Regions from separate parts of the Mesorhizobium sp. CNPSo 4671 genome, predicted to be linked through region 1. Evidence: riboswitches for the same ligand, from Rfam matches in the RefSeq annotation. Region 1 holds a riboswitch; the other holds the start of a gene.

Region 1 (5,909 bases):
TTTCGATCCGGCCGTGATCAGCTATCGCACGCTGCTGGAGCGCTTTTTCCAAATCCACGATCCGACGACACGCAACCGTCAGGGCAACGACGTTGGGATGAGCTACCGGTCGGCGATCTACTATACGAGCGACGAGCAAAAGCGCGTCGCCGAAGACACCATCGCCGATGTCGATGCTTCCGGCCTGTGGCCCGGCAAGGTCGTCACGGAAGTCGCGCCGGCGGGTGCCTTCTGGGAGGCCGAACCAGAGCACCAGGATTATCTGGAGAAATATCCCAACGGCTATACCTGCCATTTCGTCAGGCCGGGCTGGAAGCTGCCGGTGCGCGAGAAGGCCGTCTCGTAAGGTTTGCGGATCGCTTTCCAGAAGCAAGGCGGCATAACTCCTGTGACCGCGTGAATGCCAACTGTCAGTCGCCGCTTGGCGATTGACAGTTGGTGGCGTTGCTGGCCAACTGCGTATGCTGATTTGCTTCAGGAGATACGCATGAAGAAAATCTATGAGAAGCCACTTCTGGCGAGAGGCGCGCGGCTTTCCGACGTCACCGCCACGGTGCCGTCTTCGATTGTCAAGGCTCCCTGACCGACCGACTTATTTTGCAAACCCGGCCAGGCCTGCCTGATGAGGCTGGCTTGCCGTTCGAATGTCCCTCGACGGGGGTTGGCATGGTTTGCGCCTTGAACGGCCGGTGCTTTTGAGCCCGCAGACCAGGTCGGGCCGGCTTTCCGCGGTGTTCGTGCTCGACATAACCCCTTACACCGGGCCGCTGTTGTCAGGATGGCTTGAAGCAGGCCATCTGATCGACGCGATTGTGGTGCCGGGAATCCGCCAACGCCAAAAACATTTTAGCGTCAGCAATTTTCGCCGAGGGCTGAGACGAAGATTGCAGCTCAAACGCTATATCGGCAACACGCCGGCAAGGCTGATCGAATTTGGCCGGCCCTATGATTGGGGCACACTCGCCAGCCAGTTGTCTGAGACCAAGGCCGATGTGTTGATCTGCTTCGCGTTTCCAGCACTGATACCACAGGATTTGCTCGGCACCTTTGCCAAGGGCGGCCTCAATCTTCACCCGGCACTGTTGCCCAACTACCGGGGTCCGCATCCTCTCCACCGCCTGGCCGTGGACGGCCAGCACGCCGTTCATGGCGGTGTGACGTTGCACAAGATGTCCGCCGATTTCGATGATGGCGACATTCTCGGGCAGGTGTCGTTTTCCGAAGCAGACTGGGTGTCGCTGCAGACCCTGACCGACAGCGTGGCGAGGGCGATGCGCGCGCTGGTGAGTGAGGTGGCTCCCGCCTACTGTAAAGGCAGCCTTTCGGGAATGCGGCAGCCGGCCGGTGATTTCGTCTGGGCGCGGCTGAAGGCGGCCCACACGATGATCTCGCCTGAGATGTCGATCGAGCATGTTGCCCTGATGTGGCATGTGCTGGGCACTGTTCCAGGCATCTATCTGGATGTCGCCGGGCACAAGGTCAGGCTGGGGTTCCAGATCAGGCGGCTCGGTCCGCCGACCGGACATGTGCCAGTCAGACGATGGGGGAGCGTGGAGTTCGATCTTGCCGACGGCAGGGTCCGGTATCTCACCTATAGCCGCCTGCTCAAACGGCTCGTGAAACTGCACGCCACGTTCGCGCGCGCTCCAGTCAGAAAGTCGCCCCCTGAAATCCGGCTTTTCGGCAAGGTGGAAGACGGGCAAGCGTGAGAGTTGGCGCAGTGCGTTGAAAAAAACGGCTTCCCCTTCGGTCCGAATGGTGCTTTAACGCGCCCATCCACAGGGGTGCTCCGTACGGTCGGGGCTGAGACGGGGGCGGCAAGCCCACAGACCCTAGAAGCTGATCTGGGTAATACCAGCGGAGCGAGGCGGGCTATGTTTTCAGGCGCACAGATTTCCCTATACCCCATGGCTGACGATTTCGTCGGCGTTATCCTGGGCGCGCTCGGCGCGCTCGATCCCTACCGGGACAGGCTCAGGATAGAGACCGACGACATCTCGACCTTGCTGGTCGGGCCGCCCGAAGTGTTGTTCCCGGCGCTGCGCGATCTGTTCGTGGCGGCGGCGCGGAGCGGCAAGCATTGCGTGCTGTCGGCCGCCATTTCGCGCGGCTGCCCGGGCGAGCCGGACGATCCGATCTGCCGCTCCGACGCGTTTGGCGGACCTGTCGGGCCGCTCGGCCCGCGCAAGGAAGCCGCAATCAGCGCGGTGCGCAATGCTGCCGCCACCGGCCAGCCGGCGGCGGCGCAATTCTCGCTCTATGTGATGGGCACCGGCGACCATATGGACGAGATCTACGGCTGCATCGATTTCCTGAAACAGTCCGGCGTCTACGATCGCTCCAAGAACTTCTGCACCAAACTGCGCGGCGATACCGGTGCGGTCTTTTCGGCGCTGAACGAAGCCTTTTGCCGCTTCGGGCCGGGCGCCGGCCACGTAACCCTCGACGTCACGGTTTCGGCCAACAGCCCGTCGGCTGTCTAAAACCAGGTGCGCTTCCGCGCGCCGTCAAAGGTTATGCCCGTGGTCTTATCATCAGTCGTGTCGCGCCCGCTCGCGGGCTCCCTTGCCAAGGCAGCGCCCGCCATCATCTCCATCGGGTTGCTCCTCGTGGCGTGGGAGCTCTACGCCACCTATTCCGGTATCAAGCCGACGATTCTGCCGGCGCCCTCACGCGTCTTCGAGCAGGCGATGCTCAATCGCGAGGCGCTGATCGACAACGCCATTCCCACCATCCGCGCGACGCTGATCGGCTTTGCCTGCTCGCTCGGCGCCGCCTTCGCGCTGTCGATGCTGGTCGACTTCTTCCAGCCGCTGCGGCGTGCGCTGTTTCCCGTCTTCATCGTCAGCCAGACCTTGCCGCTGGTGGCGATCGCGCCGCTGGTGGTGCTGTGGTTCGGCTTCGGGCTGGCGCCGAAGATCATGCTGGTGGCGCTGGTCACCTTCTTCCCGATGCTGGTGGCCCTGGTGCAGGGCTATGAGGCGACCGAGATCGAGATCGGCCAGATGCTGCGCGCCATGGGGGCAGGGCGCTGGCGTGTCTTCGTGCTGGCGCGGCTGCCTTCGGCGCTGCCCTATTTCTTCGCCGGCCTGCGGATCTCCATCACCTATGCCGTGGTCGGCGCCATCTTCGCCGAATATGCCGGCGCGGCGAAGGGGCTGGGCATCTACATGCTCAACGCCAAGAACAATTTCCGCCCCGATCTGGTGCTCGCCGCTGTCGGTGTCAGTGCCGCGCTGACGCTGATCCTGTTCGGGCTGACGGCGTTGCTGCAGCGCCTCGCCATGCCCTGGGAACGGGCCGGCCGGCAGCCGGCAGGGAAGGGGGCGCAGGGATGAGCCGGCTCGAATTGCGGTGTGTACGCAAAGCGTTTGGCGGGCTCGACGTGCTCGCCGACATTTCGCTCAGCGTCGGTGCCGGCGAATTCGTCTCGATCCTTGGGCCTTCAGGCGCCGGCAAGTCGACGCTGTTCCAACTCCTGACGGGTGCCGAGCATGGCGAGGGCGAGATGTTGTTCGACGGCGCGTCGCTCGACGATCATGGCAGGCATTTTGCCTTCATGCCGCAGCGCGACGCGCTGATGCCGTGGCGGCGCATCCTCGACAACGCGACGCTTGGGCTCGAAGTGCAAGGCATCAGGCGAAAGGCGGCGCGGGCGCGCGTCGCCCCGCTTTTTGCCGAGTTCGGGCTTGCTGGTTTCGAGCGGCATTTTCCGGCACAGCTTTCGGGCGGCATGCGCCAGCGCGCGGCGCTCTTGCGCACGGTGGTGCAGGAGCGCGACATGCTTTTGCTCGACGAGCCGTTCGGCGCGCTCGACGCGCTGACCCGCGCGGCCATGCAGCGCTGGCTCGAGCAGATGTGGCGGCACCATCGCTGGACGGCGCTGCTGATCACCCACGATGTGCGCGAGGCCGTGTTCCTGTCCGACCGTATCTACGTGCTGTCGGCGCGTCCGGCCCGTGTGTTGCGTGAAATCAGAGTGCCGTTGCCGCGCCCGCGCGATCCGACCGGCGCCGCCGCGCAACAGGCCAGCGCACTCGAGGCCGAGATCCTCGACATTTTGCTCAACCCGCAACCATCCAAAGGACATGACCATGACTGACTTGACGCGCCGGCAGGCCTTGCTGCTCACCCTCGCCAGCGGATTTCCGCTGATCGCCGGATCGAACCGCTCCTTCGCGGCAACACAAAAAGTCACCGTCGCGCTGGACTGGACGGTCAACACCAACCATATCGGGCTGTTCGTCGCCCGCGACAAGGGTTTTTACCGCGAGGCCGGCCTCGAGGTCGACATCCTGCCCTACAGCGACACCGGCGCCGGCACGCTGGTCGCCAACCGCGTCGCCGATTTCGGCATCAACGGCACGATCAGCCTGTTCACCCAGAAGACCGCCGGGGCCGATTTGAAGGCCGTCTATGCCGTGGTGCAGTCCGAAACCGGCCGCGTGGTCTTCAATGCCGCGCGCAGCGAGATCAAAAGCCCGAAGGACCTTGACGGCCTGACCTATGGCGGTTTCGGCAGCGCCTGGGAAAACGCGCTGATCTCGACCATCATCCGCCACGATGGCGGCAAGGGCAATTTCGAAACGGTGACTCTCGGCACCTCCGCCTATGAAGCGCTGGCCAACGGCTCCGTCGACTTCACGCTCGAAGTCTCGACCTGGGAAGGAGTCGAGGCCGAACTCAAAGGCATCAAGCAGCGCAGCTTCGTCTATGCCGATTACGGCGTGCCCGACGAACACACGACGCTGATCTCGTCGAGCGAAGCCTATCTGCAGGCAAACCCGGCATTGGCGGCGGCCTTTATCCAGGCAACGCGACGCGGCTATCAGTTCACCGTCGATCATCCCGGGGAAGCCGCCGCGCTGCTGATCGCTGCCAACAAGGATGCCCTGACCAACCCGGCATTGATCGAAGCGTCGCTGAAAGCGCTGATCGACGGACACTATCTACGCGGAGCAAACGGCGCCATCGGCACGATGGATCCAGCCAAGATGGACGCGATCGGCGACTATCTCTTCACCGCCGGCATTCTGCGCGACGCTGATGGCAAGGTTCTGACGAAGCGTCCTGATTTTGCGAGGTATTTCGCAAATCTGGACTTGGGATGAGGCTGGATACGCATCAATGGTAGCGCCCGGCCTACTCCGTTAGGTTGGCGTCCGGGGGGGTGTCCTGCCCCCCGTATGCTTTCGGAGGCGTCACCCCGTTTGATGCCGATCCGATCTTGCCGGTTAACCCCCCGGCAATGGTTGCGTGCAATGGTCCTTCCGAGGGATCATCGGGGTGCTTGCGTTGCTCACGTCAAAAAGTGAAGCGTTTTCGCATAGTAATGAGGGCGGATTTTTCTCCGCCGCGCGAAGGCATGACATACTGGTCGACCTGCGCGAGGGCTTCTTTCGCCTTTGTGCCCTGGCCTGCGCGGGGCTGTTCGTCTATCGCGGCGTGTCTCAGCTCGTGGACGACCCGACCCGGCTCAACGCCGCGCTGGTGGCGATTTCCGAGATACTCACTTTCACCTGGCTGCTTCTGTCGCGGCGTCCGGTGACGCGTGACTGGAACCTGCTTACGGTCATCGTCTCCGTGACCGCTAGTTTCGGTGTCGCGTTGGTCAGCCTTCAGCCTGGCATAGCGCTTGTTCCGGTCTATGTCGCCGCGCCGCTGCAGTTTGTTGCGCTGTTGTTTGTCATCTGGGGCAAGATATCGCTTGGCCGTTCCTTTGCGATCCTGCCTGGCAATCGCGGCGTGATGACGGGTGGCGCCTACCGGATTGTGCGGCATCCGATCTATGCCGGCTACCTTGCCGGCCATGTGCTCTATCTGTTGTCGGCCTTTTCCTTCCACAACCTCGCGGTGTATGCGGTCATCACCTATATGCAGCTGTATCGTATCCTGCGTGAGGAGGCCCT
Region 2 (5,909 bases), on a different contig from region 1:
TTTCGGGATCGAGCGACAGGTTGAACTGGTCCTCCCAGCGGAACTCGAAGCGCGCGCGGGAAAGGGCATCATCCCTGACTTTCGCCGCCGGATGCCCCTTCGCCAGGTCGGCTGCATGCGCTGCTATCTTGTAGGTGATCACGCCGGTCTTGACATCGTTGCGATCGGGAAGGCCGAGATGCTCCTTCGGCGTGACGTAGCAGAGCATGGCGGTGCCGAACCAGCCGATCATGGCAGCACCAATGCCAGAGGTGATGTGGTCATAGCCGGGCGCGATGTCGGTCGTCAGCGGTCCAAGCGTATAGAAGGGCGCCTCACCGCAGACAGCGAGCTGCTTGTCCATGTTCTGCTTGATCTTGTGCATCGGCACGTGGCCGGGCCCCTCGATCATCACCTGGCAATCCTTCGCCCATGCGATCTGCGTCAGCTCGCCGAGCGTTTCCAGCTCGGCGAATTGCGCGGCATCGTTGGCATCGGCGATGGAGCCGGGGCGAAGGCCGTCGCCGAGCGAGAAGGACACATCGTAGGCGCGGCAGATGTCGCAGATCTCCGCGAAATGCTCGTAGAGGAAGCTTTCCCGGTGATGGTGCAGACACCATTTGGCCATGATCGAGCCGCCGCGCGAGACGATGCCGGTGACCCGGTCAACGGTCAGCGGGACGTAGTGCAGCCGCACGCCGGCGTGGATGGTGAAATAGTCGACGCCCTGTTCGGCCTGTTCGATCAGCGTGTCGCGGTAGACCTCCCAGGTCAGGTCCTCGGCAATGCCGTTGACCTTTTCGAGCGCCTGGTAAAGCGGCACCGTGCCGATCGGCACCGGCGCATTACGCACGATCCATTCGCGGATGTTGTGGATGTTGCGGCCGGTAGACAGGTCCATCACCGTGTCGGCGCCCCAGCGGATGGCCCAGACCATTTTTTCGACCTCGTCGGCCATCGACGAGGTGACGGCGGAATTGCCGATGTTGGCGTTGATCTTGACCAGAAAATTGCGCCCGATGATCATCGGCTCGCTCTCTGGGTGGTTGATGTTGGCTGGAATGATCGCTCGCCCGCGGGCCACTTCGTCGCGCACGAATTCGGACGTGACGAAATCGGGAATAGCGGCGCCGAAGCTTTCGCCGTCGCGCTGCAGCTTGCCGCGCATGATCTCGCGTCCAAGGTTCTCGCGAATGGCGACGAACTCCATTTCGGGCGTAATGATGCCGGCGCGCGCATAGGCGAGCTGTGTCACCGCCTTGCCGGCCTTGGCCCGGAGCGGCCGGTTGCGGACCGGAAATTCCGGCGTCAGGCGCTCGCCCGCCGCAAATCCGTTGTCTTCCGGCCGCACATGACGGCCGTCATAGGCTTCGACATCGCCACGCGCCGTAATCCATTCGTGGCGATGCCGGGCAAGGCCCTTTTCGATGCTGGTTTCGACAGCCGGGTCCGTATAGGGCCCGGATGGGTCGTAGACCGTTACGGGCGGCTCGCCGGCCGTCGGGTGAACAGAGATTTCGCGCATCGGCACTGCGATGTGCGGATGGAGGATACCGGGCTTATGGATTTTGCGGGAGGCAGGCAGCGGTCCCGTCGAAACGGCGGGGGTAAAGGCATTCATTGTGAGGCTCCTTTGCTCATGCATTGGAGACCCAGTTCTGTGCCGGAAGGATGAAAAGACGCTTTTGCGGGCCTGCCGAAACAGGACCTCGGGCGTGAACTCCCGCAAAGCGCTTGCACCGTCCCTACGCCAGTATGAACTGGATCAGGTTCAACGGGTCACTGCGCCGCGAAAGCTAGCAGTATCTCAGCCCCTTGCCGGGACTCCCCTGGTGAATGCGCCGAATTGAACGGGCCGGCGCCAGTTTGTCAAGCGCCTTCGGCCAGCCGTGGTGAGAGGCGACCGATCAAACCCAGGCGGAAAGACGCGCACGTATCGACAGCAAGTCACGCCTGGAGGAGCGGCGGAGCGCCCACGACAGGCGAGCCATCACCCGGATTCGAAACCCTTTTTCAGCACGGCATTTTCGGGGCTTTCTGAAACGGCGTTGCTGCCCGTCATCGGCAATCCCTCCGCGTGGACTAGACGCCCCGTTTGTTTCCCCACAACAGAACATGAAGCTGCGGCAGTACACGCGCCTCGAACCACCTGTCGCGGGTTACCTTTTCGACCAGCCATTCCATGCGTTTCATCACACCAGCCATGTCGATGAGCGCGTCTTCGTGACCGGGAGGCGGCGGCGTGTGATTGCCGGGCTGTAGATAGACGGGCAATTGCGGGTAGCGCGCCGCCGCGTCCTTCGCGTAGGCATAGTCATCGTCATCGAAGACGACGAGCTTGAGCGCCATCTGCGGCTTGTCCAGCGCCGCCTCGACGCAGGCGTCGAACGCGGCCCAATCTGTCGTCATTTCACTTGAGGGCGGCTTGGGGCTGAGCACCAGCACGTCGAGATTAGCGAACCATTGCTTCGGCACCGAACCTTGGGTTTCCAATGCAAAACGGTAGCCCTCGCCATGCCCGCGGTCGATCAGCGGGCCAAGCGGCTGGATAGCCGGATTGCCGCCCGACAGCGATACCATCACGGGCTGACCGCCGGAAAGCGCTATGACCTTTTCCCAAACCGCGTCGGGAGACATCATCTCCCAATCGTGGCGGAAGCGACTGTCCACCGCATGCAGGCTGTCGCACCAGGAACAGCGATAATCGCACCCGCCGGTTCTTACGAACACCGTCGGCAAGCCGATCAGCATGCCTTCGCCCTGAATGGTCGGCCCAAAAATCTCGCTCACGCGGATTTCGGGATGCAAGGGGCAAGTCATGGCCGGTATTCCGCCCAGGTTTTCGGCGTCTCGCTTACCCGCACGGCGGAGGTTTGTGGTAGCCGCACCTTGCACCAGTCGTAGAAGTGCCTGGCCAGACACTCCGCCGTGACACGGTCATGCCCCAGCACGTCGTTAAGATGGCGATGGTCGAACGTCCCATCGATGTAGTGCTTGAGCGAAGCCAGGTCTTGGTAGTCCCGCACAAAGCCATGTTCGTCCAGTTCGCCACCTGAAAGCTCTACTACGACGATGTAGTTGTGGCCGTGTAGACGCGCGCACTGATGATCGTGTGGCAAGGAGGTGAGCTGATGCGAGGCCGAGAAGTGGAACTCTTTGGTAATGCGGAACATCACGCGCTCCTGGTCTGGACAGCGTGGAGCCAGAAGTCCGCGTCCTCATAGTCTGTCGGGTCGGCAATGCCGGCCAGATCGAATGCTTCGCGCCGTTCGACGCATGTCCCGCAGCGACCACAATGACGTTCGCCGCCCTTGTAGCAGGACCAAGTCGCCTCGAACGGTGTTTGGTACTTTGCCCCCTCGCTGACAATGTCGGCCTTCGACATATTCACATACGGAGCGTAAAGGCGGATATCGGCATAGCCTGCGAGCGCATGGTTCTGCATCGTCTGAAACGCGTCGATAAAAGCGGGCCGGCAATCGGGATAGATGAAATGATCTCCGCCATGGACGGCAGTGGCCACCGCATCGGCCTTCTGTGCTGCGGCAACACCGAAGGCGATAGCCAACATGATGGCATTCCTGTTCGGCACCACCGTGATCCTCATGGAGTCTTCGGCATAGTGCCCGTCGGGCACGTCCACATCATCAGTCAGTGCCGAGCCGCTCAGGCTCCGGCCGACATCGCGGATATCGACGATCTGGTGCGGAACACCCAGCCGTTTGGCGCAGATGGAGGCAAAGCCGAGTTCCTTTTTGTGTCTCTGGCCGTAATCGAACGAAAGCAGGCCAATGAGTTTCTGCTCGGTCGCCACCTTGTGCGCGAGCGAAACAGAGTCCAATCCGCCGGAGCAGATGACGAGGGCATTCATGGTTTGAGTCCTTGTTTTGACCGGGTAAGGCTGCGACCGGAGATTTCTCTGCGCTCCCAGTACTCCACGAAGCCGGTTTTGTGAATGGGGTGGAACGCGATTGAGGCGCACGAGGCCGACGTCAATGCGACGCGGTCGGGCACAGATGGAAGAAGCCCGGCGCGAGGTGTCGGTCTTGTCTAATGTGGCCGTAGATGAGGGGCTGACCTTGGGTCTCGGGTCGCCTAAGCAATCAGGCGGCCTTGCGTTCCTTGAACCCCTTCTCAAAGGCATCCTTGAACGGCTTGACTCGATCTGTTTGCGCACGAAAGCAGCCTGCAGTTCGAAGAACTCGGACGGCGACTTCACGGCGACCAGGGCCTCGAGGTGCGTGAAGCTGGCTTCGGCATTGGCTTGCAGAGCGGCAATCATCTTCAGAAGCATGTCGTTGCTGGCGGTCTTGGCTAGTTCAATGGTCGACATGAAAGCCTTTTGAGTCGTTTCGGCGTCCGAACTCAATTTGGAAAATACTTCCTTCGACTGCTCAAGGCTCTGGTTGGCGACAGCGCGAACTTGCTCGACAGCCTGGACGGGTCTAAGGCAGAGGATTCGACGGTTTTTGAGCGTTTCAGTCTTTCCGGAGATCTTGGACACTGTTTCATCCTTTTGCCAGTGGCGACCGCAAAGCAAAGCCGCCTCTTCATCTACGAAATCGCGGCAACGCGGCATTACGGGTCGGCGCGAAAGGTCCGGCGGGCGCTCGATCTGGGTTGCCAAATTTTGTGGTTGAAATTTACTTTCACCTAATTGTTCGGTAGGGGATCAACACGCAGCGACTACTCTAGAGCGGGGGAGTGAAAGAGTGATGCAGCGTCTGTCTGCCGCAAGGCTCGGGGACCTTCTGGCCGGCGACCTGCGGGCTTTTGGCGGGCCCTCGACGATCGAACCACTTGCCGGCCGCATCAGGGCGGAGCAGGTCAGTATCGTGCTTCGCAACACGCTTCTTGGCATGGTTGCGAATATACTCAATGCGGCCACACTCGTTATGGCGGTTTGGGGCTCGCCCGACCAAACGAAAGCCATCCTCTGGGCGAGTGTGATCATCGTCGCCGCTGGTTTCGTCGGCCTAAGAGCGAGATCATCGTTTCTATCGGTCAAACCTAGATCAGTGTCTCGCCGCACAACGCAAAACCTGGTGCGGAACGCCTTCCTGTTCGGCACTTGGTGGGGAGCACTTCCCATTCTGTTCTTCAGCGGGGCAACAAGTGCCGCCCAAGTCGTCATTACCTGTCTGAGCGCCGGGATGATCGCAGGCGGTGCCGCTTCCTTTTACACGATTCCTATTGCGGCCATCGCGTATACACTGCCGATCTTCGTCGGTTCGGCGGTCGCGATTGTGTGGCTGGATGGCGCCGTCAATCTGCCCGTCGCAATCCTGTTAGTGAGTTACGCCATCACGCTGTTTCGTGCAGTGCTTGCTCACGCATCCGAATTTACCCAAAGCTTCATTCTGCAAGCCGAAAGCGAAAATGCCATTCGCATGGATGTTCTAACCAGTCTCCCAAACCGGTTCAGCTTCAATGAGCGGCTCGGGAACGCGTTGGTAGACGCAAAGCAGTTTAACCAGCACTTTGCGTTGCTTTTGTTCGATCTTAGCAATTTTGACGAGGTGAATGATCACTTTGGCCGGGCAATGGCGGATGCCGTTTTGGTCGAAGCGGCTGCGAGACTTCGCAAATCGACACGGGAGAGCGATGGCATTGCCAGGTTGGAGGGTGGCGAATTCGCAATAATCGCTGCGCGCGATATCAGGCCAGATCAAATCAGGTCCTTGGCCAAACAGATCATAGATGCCATGCGGGCCCCCTTCTTGATCGAAGGGCGCGAAATATATTGCAGGGCCTCTATCGGCATCGCTCTGGCGCCTACTGACGGTTTGGATGCCCACCAGCTCCTGCGATGCGTCGACACCGCGCTACACAGGGCCAAGACGCGCGGGGCGAGCTCCATCCAGTTTTTCAGCGCAAACGACGATGAAGCTGCTGCAAGGCGCCATGCCCTTGAACGCGATCTGGCATCT

The links. A riboswitch is a leader RNA that binds a small molecule or an ion and turns the genes downstream of it on or off. The one in region 1 is predicted to bind thiamine pyrophosphate.
Region 2: linked by a shared signal. The riboswitch ahead of thiC (phosphomethylpyrimidine synthase ThiC) and the one ahead of AC04SF_RS08835 (YkoF family thiamine/hydroxymethylpyrimidine-binding protein) in region 1 are both predicted to bind thiamine pyrophosphate.

The regions. Positions count from the first base shown of each region.
Region 1 is NZ_JBWLUW010000003.1:125,855-131,763, forward strand. It holds gene msrA (peptide-methionine (S)-S-oxide reductase MsrA) at 1-346, shown strand, start outside; gene AC04SF_RS08830 (formyltransferase family protein) at 732-1,709, shown strand; TPP riboswitch at 1,771-1,884, shown strand; gene AC04SF_RS08835 (YkoF family thiamine/hydroxymethylpyrimidine-binding protein) at 1,875-2,483, shown strand; gene AC04SF_RS08840 (ABC transporter permease) at 2,517-3,338, shown strand; gene AC04SF_RS08845 (ABC transporter ATP-binding protein) at 3,335-4,102, shown strand; gene AC04SF_RS08850 (ABC transporter substrate-binding protein) at 4,095-5,111, shown strand; gene AC04SF_RS08855 (methyltransferase family protein) at 5,287-5,909, shown strand, end outside.
Region 2 is NZ_JBWLUW010000013.1:24,888-30,796, reverse strand. It holds gene thiC (phosphomethylpyrimidine synthase ThiC) at 1-1,600, opposite strand, end outside; TPP riboswitch at 1,704-1,820, opposite strand; gene queE (7-carboxy-7-deazaguanine synthase QueE) at 2,062-2,799, opposite strand; gene queD (6-carboxytetrahydropterin synthase QueD) at 2,796-3,152, opposite strand; gene queC (7-cyano-7-deazaguanine synthase QueC) at 3,152-3,850, opposite strand; partial or broken gene AC04SF_RS29515 (phasin) at 4,193-4,312, opposite strand; gene AC04SF_RS29510 (putative bifunctional diguanylate cyclase/phosphodiesterase) at 4,695-5,909, shown strand, end outside.